3 regions of the Planococcus sp. 1R117A genome follow, and region 1 is predicted to be linked to each of the others. Evidence: riboswitches for the same ligand, from Rfam matches in the RefSeq annotation. Region 1 holds a riboswitch; each other region holds the start of a gene.

Evidence for each region. Region 1 has a riboswitch for S-adenosylmethionine ahead of ACSFXN_RS15265 (MetQ/NlpA family ABC transporter substrate-binding protein). Riboswitches for the same ligand answer to the same signal wherever they lie in the genome.
Region 2: it holds a riboswitch for S-adenosylmethionine, as region 1 does, so the genes downstream of both, ACSFXN_RS06985 (LLM class flavin-dependent oxidoreductase) here and ACSFXN_RS15265 (MetQ/NlpA family ABC transporter substrate-binding protein) in region 1, are expected to answer to the same signal.
Region 3: it holds a riboswitch for S-adenosylmethionine, as region 1 does, so the genes downstream of both, ACSFXN_RS15730 (transporter substrate-binding domain-containing protein) here and ACSFXN_RS15265 (MetQ/NlpA family ABC transporter substrate-binding protein) in region 1, are expected to answer to the same signal.

The regions. Positions count from the first base shown of each region.
Region 1 covers NZ_JBPRLO010000005.1:110,706-114,912, reverse strand. The annotation lists gene ACSFXN_RS15270 (metallophosphoesterase) at 1-785, shown strand, start outside; gene ACSFXN_RS15265 (MetQ/NlpA family ABC transporter substrate-binding protein) at 901-1,734, opposite strand; SAM riboswitch class I at 1,894-2,012, opposite strand; gene ACSFXN_RS15260 (alpha/beta hydrolase) at 2,190-3,092, opposite strand; gene ACSFXN_RS15255 (hypothetical protein) at 3,407-4,207, opposite strand, start outside.
Region 2 covers NZ_JBPRLO010000002.1:318,796-323,002, reverse strand. The annotation lists gene nikE (nickel import ATP-binding protein NikE) at 1-594, shown strand, start outside; gene ACSFXN_RS06990 (YkuS family protein) at 684-1,262, opposite strand; SAM riboswitch class I at 1,626-1,734, shown strand; gene ACSFXN_RS06985 (LLM class flavin-dependent oxidoreductase) at 1,928-3,313, shown strand; gene ACSFXN_RS06980 (hypothetical protein) at 3,502-3,936, shown strand.
Region 3 covers NZ_JBPRLO010000005.1:222,745-226,951, reverse strand. The annotation lists gene ACSFXN_RS15740 (zinc-binding dehydrogenase) at 1-519, shown strand, start outside; gene ACSFXN_RS15735 (Hsp20/alpha crystallin family protein) at 607-1,041, opposite strand; SAM riboswitch class I at 1,534-1,638, shown strand; gene ACSFXN_RS15730 (transporter substrate-binding domain-containing protein) at 1,770-2,618, shown strand; gene ACSFXN_RS15725 (amino acid ABC transporter permease) at 2,677-3,360, shown strand; gene ACSFXN_RS15720 (amino acid ABC transporter ATP-binding protein) at 3,376-4,125, shown strand; gene ACSFXN_RS15715 (hypothetical protein) at 4,169-4,207, opposite strand, start outside.

The sequences.
Region 1 (4,207 bases):
CAGACATTCATGAAGGGTTAAACCGCAAAAAAACAGAAACAGATATTTTAGCCATAGTCGAACAATGGGTAAAAAACCACTCCCCCGACGTATTCATCGTGAGCGGAGATATAGCTGCCGGCCCTGAAAAAGGTTTGGCTCTTTTAAATCGGCTGCAAGACGGTTTTCCAGAAACCAAGCTATTATTCGTCCATGGCAACCACGATGTCTATGCGGAAGATTCCGCCGCTGCCTATTCCAAACTTCTCGAGTTCCGCGGAAATCTTGGCAACGGCCCTGTCCAATTGAACGAAGACTGGGTCGTAATCGACGATGGCGGCTGGTATGATTACACATTCGGCGTTGCGGGATTTACTGAACAGCAATTTGCCAAAGGCACATTCGGCAGCTTTACGTGGCCGGATAAAACGTATGCCCACTGGCCAGTAACCGACTCTGCCTTGACGGAGCAGTATACCGCAAAACTGGAGAACTGGCTCAAAGAATATCGCGGCAAAAACATCATCCTGGTCACTCATGTTGTACCGTTCGCTCATTTTCTGCAAGTGAAGGAAGATCCGAGCTGGGATTTCTTCAATGCCATGATGGGAAGTTCCCGCTTTGGCGAACTGGCGATGGAATACCAGGTCAAAAAGCTTATTTTTGGCCATACCCATACACGCTATCATGAACATTATAAAAACATTGAAGTAATCTGCAATCCGCTCGGCTATTACCCGCATGAATGGAACCTGCAGTCAGCTGAAGAAGAAATCGCATCAACGATTAAAATGATTGAAATTTAAAGAATTGTGCTATCCGCCTACTCCCTTTTTCGGACCTGCGAATACTGGCCAATACCGTTAAACAAAAAAAGCCGCCTTCGATGGATTCCATCGAAGGCGGCTTTCTCATTAAGTTTTACCAAGAAGGAATAAGCGATCCCGCAAACTCTTTTTCAATGAATTGTTTTACTTCATCGCTATGGTACAGTTCAAGGAATTGCTTGATCGCTTCATCGTCTTTGTTTTCAGTGCGTGATGCAACAAGATTGACGAAAGGCGAGTCGCTTGGTTCGATGAAAATCGAATCTTCTGCTGGCACAAAGCCCGCTTCAAGCGCGAAATTGGTATTGATGGCTGCTGCATCCAGCTCGTTCAATTGGCGTGGAATTTGAGCAGAGTCCAGTTCGATAAACTCGTAGTTGTTTTTATTTTCAGCGATATCCATTACCGTCGCCTGCAAGCCAACGCCTTCCTTCACTTTAAGAAGGCCCGCTTTTTCGAACAAAGCTAGAGCCCGTCCACTATTGGTCGGATCACTCGGCAAACCGATTTTTGCTCCTTCCGGCAGTTCGCTGACATCTTTGTAGTCTAATGAATAAATGCCCATCGGAAACGTTACCGTATCACCGACGCGGACCAAATCCAAGTCCCGGCTTTTTTTCATTTCTTCAAAAAACGGTTCCGTCTGGAATGAGTTCAAGTCAATTTCCTCTTCTGCTAACGCAACATTCGGCATTACGTAGTCAGAGAACACTTTCGTTTCAATAGTGAAGTCCAGTCCTTGCTCTTCTGCAAGTTCCGCAACTTTTTCGACGAGCTCTTCATGCGGACCTCCGGTTACGCCGACCGTTAAAACACCATCACTGACAAGGCTTTCCGCTTCTTTAGTTGATGCCTCTTCACCACTTCCGCAAGCTCCTAAAACTGCTGCTGACAAAACCAGTACACTTCCTGCTATCCATTTCTTCATGTCATTTCCCCTTTTCCTGTTTCTTTTTCATTGCCAGTGTGGCCAGTAAAACCTTCAACTGCATGCAGCCGTTGTAATGACAACCCGCTTCCTTTTCTGTGAAAAATAAAAATGCCTCTCTTAAAAGAGAGGCATTCAAAAAAGTTTGAGTTTACACCTCTCTTATTTTCCAAAATACCAAGTATTTTGCAGGATGTAGCACCTTTTCATGGTCGTTCAAAACCTTGAATGGTTGCCGGGCTTCACAGGGCCAGTCCCTCCGCCGCTCTTCATAAGAGATTTACATATTTAATTTATATTTTCATACTATTTCAATATAACGCAAAAAGCAAGACCCATTTTGTTTATTGTGAATTTTAGCAATAAAGAACCAGATTGAAATACCACTTAGGTTTAGAATTTCCATTGATAAAGGAAAGCATTTTTTTTGTCTCTCTGCTTTCTTTAAATCAGTCTCACAAATGCTCCTTGAACCACTCAATTTGTGGTGGCAGAAAATCCGACAATCCTGGGTCTACATAGGCACTATAGTGGCCGCCGGGAAGAACCACTAATTTTTTAGGCTCATGTGCTTTTTGAAAAGCTTCTATGGTTAAATCCGCTGTCGCCAACATATCATTTTCTGCCACCAACATTAATAAAGGTGTCGGGGAAATACGCTCAATCGTGCTGCTCGGGCTATATTCCAAAAGAGCTTCCATTGTTTCAAGCGTAATTCTATTTTCCCAATTTGGTGCAATCGTGTTCCCTGTTTCAGTAAACCAGTCAAAAGCCTCTGGAATCGGCAAAGCACTTACTTCACCCTCTGGTGCAACTACCGGCACATACTGGTGCTCCGCTCCCATATAACGGGCCAGACGGTAAGCACTTAGATTTTGGACGAATCCATGGAATATGTCATTTCTCATTAACCGTTGAGCACTCTTCCATCCGTTTACCACGGGAGCTTGGGCTACGACAACTTTCACCCGTGGATCTATTGCTGCCAAATGCAATACATGAGCTCCACTGTAGCCAGCTCCCCATATGCCAATTCGATTTTCATCTACTTGATCATGAGTTGAAATCCAGCTGATTGCATTTCTATAATCTTTATGCTGCTCTGCAGGAATCACATGCTGCCTTGGCTCCCCTTCACTTTCCCCGATAAATCGGTAATCAAAAACCAATACGGCAAAACCTGCCTCTGCAAATTTTTCCGCAAAGTTCTTCAAATGCATCTCTTTCACCGCATTAAATCCATGCGCCATGACAATCGCCGGTTTTTTGCTAAGCTCTCCTCCTTCCGGAACGTACAACCAGCCCTTACAATTTAACCCTTCGCTTACGAACGTAACATCATTCTTGATAACCTTCATTTCATCCCTCCTTTGGAATTTATTATTTCGAAAATATAGCAAAAACTTCCTCTTTCTAAATGTATCAGAAAAATCAGATAATTAATATAAAGGATTGATTATTGTACGGGTCAATTGAAGGAGAATTCTTTTTAAAGAATCTGTTTAGTATTTTTCATTACCAAACCTAGCGGAGCTGCCAGAATTCAGCCTGTCTTATATTCTTCTAAAACATTAAGTTTTGATCCATACCCCATCATGCCCAATCATTCTGCAACAAAGGAAAGCGCAAAAAAGGACCAAGAGTTTCCTCTAAGTCCCTGAAGGTTTTCCCATTATTTGTTCTTGTATTCCGTCACAATCGTGCCAATAAGAATTCCCATTACTCGGCCTTTGAACGCATCCGGTACGGATTCACCGGTTGGGTTTTTGTAATACAAAAGATTGGCTTCTTCGTTATATGTAAAGCCAAGATTCATTAAGTTCGTTTTTAACGGCTCCGGCAATTGGTCGCTGCCTGTCACTTCTTTAAAGTAAGGTGTCGTATAGATCGAAACATCGACATCATCCAAGCTGGATTCGAGAACGAATAGATCTGTATCACTTTTCACAATCCATTGGCCTTTAGAGCTGACTGCTAATTGCATATGTTCCAAAGTGGAAATGCCCTCCAGATTAACCCCAAAAATCTGATTGATCAGCACACGGCTCTCTGCGCCAGTGAGTGCGTAATCGTGATCTTTCAGATAGCGGTCCATCACTTCATTCTTCGCCATTTCCATAATCCGTGCATCTTGCTTAGTCGATGCCGGTTCTTCGTTCAAGGAAACACGCAAGCTTTCCATCACATCTGTAGGATAGCTGGCCAATTTGCTGCCATAATCCATCTTCGAAACGTAGTTCAGATCGATATCAAAGATTTCTTTTACCGCCAGCCGAACTTCATTGCCTTTGACCTTTTTGCCAAATGAAGCTAAGTAACGGTCCATGACGTTCACTTTCGGCATCGTTTGAATCACAGCATCTACTTGGGTTGACTTAGCATTTGCTCCTAAACTAACCCGGACCGCTTTCATTACCTTTTTCGAATACTTCGTATCCTGTTCAATATGCTGCGCTTCGTAGGCTTGAGTATT
Region 2 (4,207 bases), on a different contig from region 1:
ATTTATACAATGGATTCCATTACCCGAAAACGTCTCAGAAGAAATCTTCAAGTGGTCTTTCAGGATAGTTATTCATCGGTGAATCCGCGCATGACGGCGGAAAAGATTATCGGGGAGCCCTTGGAAAATTACGAAAGGCTGTCGGCATCCGAGATGAAACGGACGATTGCGCATTTATTGGATATGGTAGGGCTGGATGCGGAAGATATGAAAAAATACCCCCGGCAGTTCAGCGGAGGGCAATTGCAGCGGATCAATATTGCCAGAGCGATCGCTTTAAAGCCGAAATTGATGGTCCTGGATGAATCCGTCAGCAGTCTCGATATGGTGAACCAAACAAATATCCTGAACTTGTTAAAGGAATTGAAATCGGTCTATGGCCTTTCTTATCTATTTATCACCCATGATATCAGAGCTGCCTATTCCATTTCGGATGCTTTAGCAGTCATGGAAAAAGGCAGGTTGATCGCAACCAGCCAAGACAAAAATGAAATTTTTTCTTCACAGCAACCTATTGTAAAGAAACTAGTCTCTTCTATTCTTTCGGAACATCCCCGCAACCGAACGATTGCTTCTGACAAAAGTTTTGTTTGATGCAGGATCAAGCAGGCAAGCTGCCATATATAAAAAGCCGAAGAATCCACTGGGAAGTGGGCGCTTCGGCTTTTTTTATCCTCGTTATTTTAATTCAATGATGAAGAATCTCTTGAAGTTTCAGTGCCTTGCGGGTCTTTAGACGAGCTGGAAACTTTCTCTTTCACTTGAGTCGTGGCTTCCGTGGCTTTTTCTTTAGCCTGGTTGGCCAAGTCAGTTGCTTTTTCTTTCACTTGGCTCAATTTTCCGCTTCCATCACCGCTCGAATTGCTGCTGGCTAATTTTTCTTTGACGGTAACTTGGAGTTCTTTGCCGCTTTTCGGTGCTAAAAGAAGGGCCACTACCGAGCCGATCGCTGCTCCGCTTAAGAGGCCTGCGAAAAACCCGCTGCCGGATTCACTTTTCGCTGCATCCGGCTGGCCTGGGATTTTCCCAGCGCGCTGCAAACGTTCTTCCACTTCGTCAACAATTTCGTTAACCGTGCTTCCGCTTACTTCCACTAAGGAGCCCTTGAAGCGAAGGTGGTCGTAGCTTTCAGAATTGCGGACGACCAGGACATCGTATTTGGCTGCTTTTTCTTTCTGGTCAAGCATGTCTGCCTGATATCCTCTTTTCCCTAATGCGAGTTGGATGTCTGTAAACGGATGTTCTACTGCGATTCTTGGCATATTATCAAACCTCTTTCTTTATTATCGTTATTCTAGTGTCTTTCCCTATCTGGTCCATTAGTTAAACATATGCACGATAACTTCTATGAAATTTTGTAAGAAAATAGAATGTATAGATGTGAGAACTAGAGAAGAACGCTAGAAAGCAGAGGACATTATTTGATGGCAGTAACCAAGAATCAAAAAAAAGCATCAGTTGTTTTTTTGAAGTGCAAAGGAATTTCATGGAGCTACCATCAAAATAAAGTTCTTCTTCATACAATTAATCCAAGTTAAACAATAAGACTTATAGGATAAATAAAATTTTCACAAATTACGTTGACTTTCCATTGATTTAATATTATGATTATTTTTAATTTAATAATCTTATCCAGAGAAGCCGAGGGACTGGCCCGTTGACGCTTCAGCAACCTCTGACATTTGTCAGAAAGGTGCTAAATCCAGCAAGAATTTTATTCTTGGGAGATAAGAGCGGGATTGTGTACATATACAGCCTTCTTTTCTCTTTTATCGAGAAAAGGAGGTTTTTTATTTTGTTCATTGTCCTCAAATTTAAATACGGCAAGTATATAAAGAAAAGGCAATAGTAAATCCTCAAATCAATCATTGTGTTAAAAAGGTTAGTTGAAACACCAAAAACGGTGCACACAAAGGAGCGGATTTTTATGACAAACAAACGGATTTATTTAAATGCATTTGATATGAACTGTGCAGGCCACCAATCACCTGGGCTCTGGACGCACCCCGAAGATCAATCGCATAAATACAAAGACAGCGAGTATTGGATCGAATTGGCGAAGCTATTGGAAAAAGGAAAGTTCGATGCCATCTTTATCGCGGATGTCCTCGGTACATATGATGTCTATAATGGCTCCAGAGATGCCGCCGTCCGGCAAGGGGCGCAGTCTCCTGTCAACGATCCGCTGCTGGTCGTGCCGCTTATGTCAGCAGTCACGAAACATTTGGGGTTCGGTGTCACAGCTTCCGTTACCCATGAACATCCATACACTTTTGCCCGCCGGATTTCTACGCTGGATCATTTAACAAAAGGCCGCATCGGCTGGAACATTGTGACTTCTTATCTCAAGAGCGCGGCTGTCAATATCGGGTTAGACGACCAGATCAAGCATGACGAGCGGTATGACATTGCCGAGGAGTATTTGGAAGTGTGCTATAAATTATGGGAATCCAGTTGGGAAGAAGATGCCGTGCTGCTGGATAAAGTGAATGGCATTTATACAGATCCTGAAAAAGTGCATGATATCCAGCATGAAGGGAAATATTATAAAGTGCCCGGTGCCCATTTAACGGAACCTTCCAGACAGCGGACACCTGTCCTTTACCAGGCTGGCGCTTCTAAAAAAGGTGTGGCTTTTGCCGGAAAACATGCTGAATGTGTCTTCATCGGTCCGCCGAATATTGAACTGGCCAAAAAAACGGTAGATAAAATACATGCGGAAGTTGAGAGTTCCGGGCGGAAGAAAGATGATGTGAAGATTCTTGCTTTGCTGACGCCGATTGTCGGCAAAACTGAAGAAGAAGCGATTGAAAAATACAATGACTATAAGAAGCATATCAGCCATGAAGGGGCTCTCGCCTTGTTCGGAGGTTGGACCGGCATTGATTTGTCCGGCTATGCACCGGATCAGCCGCTTGAATACATTGAAAATGATGCCATTCAGTCCGCTTTGGAAAACTTCACCAAAATCCTGCCGGGCAGAAAACCGACGGTCAATGACATTAAAGAATATGTCGGCATTGGCGGACTTGGGCCATTCACTGTCGGATCTCCAGAGCAGGTTGCCGATACGCTTGAAAAATGGGTAAATGAAACAGGCATCGATGGCTTCAATATCGCTTACGCTATCACACCTGGAACTTTTGAAGATTTCATTGAACTCGTTGTGCCGATTCTTCAAGAGCGGGGACTTGTGCAAAAAGAATACGAAGGAAATTCTTTGCGTGATGCTTTATTTGGAGAAGGCGCTCATTTATCGCCTGTCCATCCTGGAAAACAATATACACGTGTGCCAGTAACGGCAAACAATTAAAATTACTCGATCAGCAGGGAGGAGAAGTGCTTAAAAAAGCGCTTCTTCTTTCTTTTTTGATTGCAAACGACTTTTAAACAAGCTAACAGGAAATTATTTCAAGTTAATGAAACCATCTTTCTTTTCCCATCGTATATAAGCATACAATGAATAGTTCCCGTGCAATCCCTATGAAGGAGGAGATGGTTTTGAAACGATTTCTATATTATTTCGCCTGGACAATAGTTCTGGGATTTGTATTGTATTTTGGCATGCAGCTTCAAGAGCAGTTGAATGAGATGGCGCAACAAACATTTGAGCCAGCTGCGCTGAGAGTGTTTATTGCACTTTTCCCTGTAGCATTGGGGTTGCTGCTGCGTACTCCGAAATTTCTTCTTGAAGCGAAAGAGAACAAGTCTCGAAAGTTCGACTGGCCCATTTTTGCTGCAATTGGTTTGCCATCACTTTTTCTGGTATTGATGTCTTTTTTGCCTTTCATGCCGTTCATAATAGGATGGATTGCCATTCCGGAAATCATCTTAATAGGCGGAACGACTGTACCGACAGTTGCTGGACTGGTTTTTGGTTACGTATTGCTGGATAGTTTTAATAACAGAACTATGAAAGAAGCGACAAGAACTTGAGGGAAGGCTGATGTCGGCCTGGACACCGTCTTCTCTTTGGTTGGGGATTTTTAATGATTGAACCTAATTTGATTCATTTGCCGTCTATGGGGTGTTCCGGAAAGGACGGGTGTTAAGTCGGTGCAGAGAGGTTTTGAGACCAAGACATCCAATGATGAACAGATGAAAAACATCACGGAGAGTCATGGAGGAAGTTTTCGTCAGTTTTCACCAGAAATCCAGCCAGTCTGAACACCGATCTTCCTTAAAAACCTACCTTTCCAAACCTACC
Region 3 (4,207 bases), 110 kb from region 1:
ATCGGGTTATCCGCTATCCATATCGCTTCTTCTATGGGCGCGTTCGTTATCGGAGTCGATATCAATGACTCCAATCTGGCGTTGGCTAAGAAATTGGGTGCTGACTTTGTCATCAACAGCAAAGACAATGATCCTGTTGAAGCTGTGCAAGAAATCACAAAAGGCGGCGCAGATGTTTCCGTAGACGCCCTTGGAATCACAGAAACTTGTGTACCGGCCATCAATAGCTTGAAAAAAGGTGGACGTCATTTACAAATCGGCGTGACCTCTAAGAAAGAGGCCGGATTCATCTCCATTCCGGTCGATCACATGGTCCTTACTGAGAAATCATTTATCACCACTCTTGGGATTCCTGCTTTCCGCTTCACTTCTCTTTTAGAGCAAGTCGCTCTTGGAAAATTGCAGCCTGGCAAAATGGTGACGCGCGAAATCGGATTATCTGAAGTTGAAGGCATTTTCGAAGATATGTCTAATTTTGCTACTACGGGAACTTTTGTGGTAACCGATTATCATGCATAAACAAAAATAACCGGAGTGCAGCTGATTTACAGCTGCACTCCGGCTTTTTGCGCTTCCCGATAAATAATGGGAATATGAGGCGATGCCTTATTCGATTGGAATCCGGTAACCTTTGTCTTTTCGTGCCTGCTCATTGGACTTAGGCACTTGAAGCATCAATACCCCTTTTTCAAATGAGCCTATAATTTGTTTTTCATCAATTTCACCAATATAGAAGCTGCGCTTGAATGAACCGTAAGAACGTTCTTTGCGTACGAAGCGTCCTTCTTCATCATTAGACTCCCAGCTTTGGTTTCTTTCACCGCGGATTTCCAAATAGCCGTCTTTGTACTCCACTTCGACTTCTTCTTTTGAGAATCCAGGAAGATCGACCATAAATTCATAGCCATCTTTCTTCTCTCTTATATCAACTTGAGGGTAGGTATTTTCCCCAAAAAACTTATTAAAGAAGTCAGATTCCAATCCGCTTCCAAAGAGGCTTGGGAATAGGTCAGTTTGTTTTCTTGGAAACAAAGTGCTCATTGTGATCTTCTCCTTTTTAAAGTATTTTTGGTTAATGCCAGCTTTTCAAAAGTCACAAGATCCTAATCACTTTTTTAGAAGCAACCGGTTTTCCTATGGCCACCCTTCTACAACTCGGGCTTGCCATGCGATGACTTTCAACGCCCACATTTTCTTCTTACCCCTTTCTTTTAATTCTGGTCTTTCTACTTAAAATTATATTCAAAACTGTTCGGCTGTCAACAGATTCACATTGCATAAAACCGTTGGTACAACTGGATTTCCAAACTTCCCCCTTTCTTAAATCACTTTTTTTCCCAAGAATTTTTCTTGTTTTTCACCTTCTTGATAAACGTTTGCCGAGTCCTGTTTAATGGATGCATAGTGAAGAGAAAAATGAATTTATTAAACCAGAAGCGGATTTAAAGTTGAGAAAATCATTCTGTCAGAATATTATGTTGACGATTAAATGCAATGGTGGTAAAGTTTTCTACATAGTTTAATAGTAATTCGTTCTTATCATGAGAGGTGGAGGGATTGGCCCTGCGAAACCTCGGCAGCGGGCTCAAAATTGAGCACTGTGCCAAATCCAACAAGCATGAGCTTGAGAGATAAGAAGAGCTGGATATTCAATGTGATTTCGCATGTCAGCCTCTTCTTATGGAAGAGGCTTTTTGTTTGCCTTCATGCGAGAGCAATTCTATTAACTTTAAACCAAGTAAACTTATAGAAAAGGAAGGTGTAACAGAATGAAAAATTCAAAAAGCTTTTTATTATTGTTTGTCGTAGCCGTAATCGGTTTGTTATTGGCGGCATGCGGCAGCGAAAAATCCACTAGTGAAGCAACCGCTTCAACAGAAGGCAAAGAACAAAATTCCTGGGAACGCATCCAGGAATCCGGAAAAATCGTCGTTGGAACCGAAGGTCTTTATTATCCTATTACATACCATGACGAAACAACGAAAGAATTGACCGGTTATGATGTGGAAGTAGCCCGTGCTTTAGGCGAGAAACTTGGGCTGGAAGTCGAGTTTAAAGAAATGGAATTTGATGGCTTGCTTCCGGCACTCCGCAACGGCCAGATCGATATAGCAGCAAACGATTTCTCTGTCACAGATGAGCGCAAAGAAAAATTTGATTTCACCATCCCGATCAAGCATTCTTATGGTTCTGCCATTGTGCGTGAAAGCGATAACTCAGGCATAGAATCTGTAGAAGATTTAAAAGGTAAAAAAGTTGGCGGTTCCGCGACAAGCAATTACTCGAAGTTCGCACAGGAACAAGGAGCCGAAGTAATTGTCTATACAGGTTCTGATACAGTCCTTCCGGAAATCGTCAATGGCCGCGTTGATGCCACGCTGAATGACTACCTCGTATTGATGCGTTCGCTTGAGCAATACGACAAACCAGGTTTAAAGCTTGCTGAAGAAGTAAAATTCTCTTTCAGCAGCAGCGCAATCGTATTGCCTAAAGACAGCCCGGAGCTGAAAGAAAAAATTGATGGTGCTCTTGAAGAATTGCTGGCTGATGGCACAATCAAGGAAATTTCAAACAAATTCCTGGGTGCTGATGTAACACAGCCTCTTGAGAAAGAATAAAAACCTTGAGGAATCCCCGGATTCCTCCTCTATACATAATGAGTAAAGGAGTCTTCCGATGACCGACTTTAAATGGGAATATCTATTCAATGTAGAAATTGCGCTCGACTCCCTCCCCTTCATTTTAGAGGGGGCCTGGCAAACCATTTTAATCGCACTAGTCAGTATGTTTTTCGCCTTAGTTCTGGGTTTGTTTGTTGCCCTCGCCCGCATGAACCGGTTTAAACTGATTTCAGTGCCTGCCCGACTGTTTATTTCCTTTATGCGGGGTACACCGCTGTTGGTCATGCTGTTTATCCTGTACTTCGGCTTTCCAATGGTGGGCATCGAGATGGCGCCATTAACTGCAGCCATCATTGGCATCAGCATCCATTTTTCTGCCTACACAGCTGAAATTATCCGTTCCGCCATTTCCTCTGTAGCGAAAGGACAATGGGAAGCTGCGGAAACACTTCGGATGAGCTATTGGCAAACCATGACCCGCATCATCTTGCCGCAAGCGACACGCATTGCCTTACCGCCTTTATCGAGCACTTTTATGGATATCATCAAAGGAACTTCCCTTGCTATGGTCATCACGGTTTCAGAAATGTTTTACCGGGCAAAAGTGGTGGTTGGCCAAACCTATGAAAGTTTGACTTTGTATATTCTGGTAGCGCTTATTTACTGGGCAATTTGTGCACTGGTCACGCTGCTGCAGGATTATCTTGAGAAGAAAGCCAACCGCTATGTTGCAGCTTGATTGGAGGTACGGAATATGATTAAAGTGGAAAACCTAAGTAAGAAATTTAAAGATGTGGAAGTATTGAAGTCCATCTCGTTTGAAATTGAAAAAGGGGAAGTCGTCAGTATTATCGGTCCTTCAGGCTCTGGAAAAACCACCTTGCTGCGCTGCCTTAATTTACTGGAAACCCCTTCTGCCGGATCGCTGCAAATCAACAATGTACACGTGGCGTTCAATGGAAAGAATCCGACCAAAAAGCAGAAAATCGACATCCGCCAATATTCCGGCATGGTGTTTCAGCATTTTCACTTATTCCCGCATAAAACGGTGATTGAAAACATCATTGAAGCACCGCTCGTCGTACAAAAAAGAAACAAGCAGGAAGTCGTCTTTGAAGCGGAAGGACTGCTGCAGAAAGTTGGCTTACTGGATCATAAAAACCAGTATCCCGAACAATTGTCTGGTGGACAAAAGCAGCGGGCAGCCATCGCACGCATCCTTGCCTTAAAACCTGATCTGCTGTTGTTCGATGAACCGACTTCTGCGCTTGATCCTGAACTCGTTGGAGAAGTACTGACAGTCATTAAAGAACTGGCATCGGAAGGACAGACAATGGTCCTCGTTACGCATGAAATGGACTTTGCCCGTGAAGTGTCCGACCGTGTTGTATTTATCGCCGATGGCCATATCGTCGAGCAAGGAAAACCGGAAGACATCTTCACCTATCCGACTGAAGAACGTACGCAGAAATTCCTGCAAAAGGTTTTACTGCGGAGAGCATAAGAAAAGCGTACCGGGTAACCTCAAAGGTTATCTGATACGCTTTTTAATATTTATCTCCGGTATTCTCGATGTAAGTTTCTTC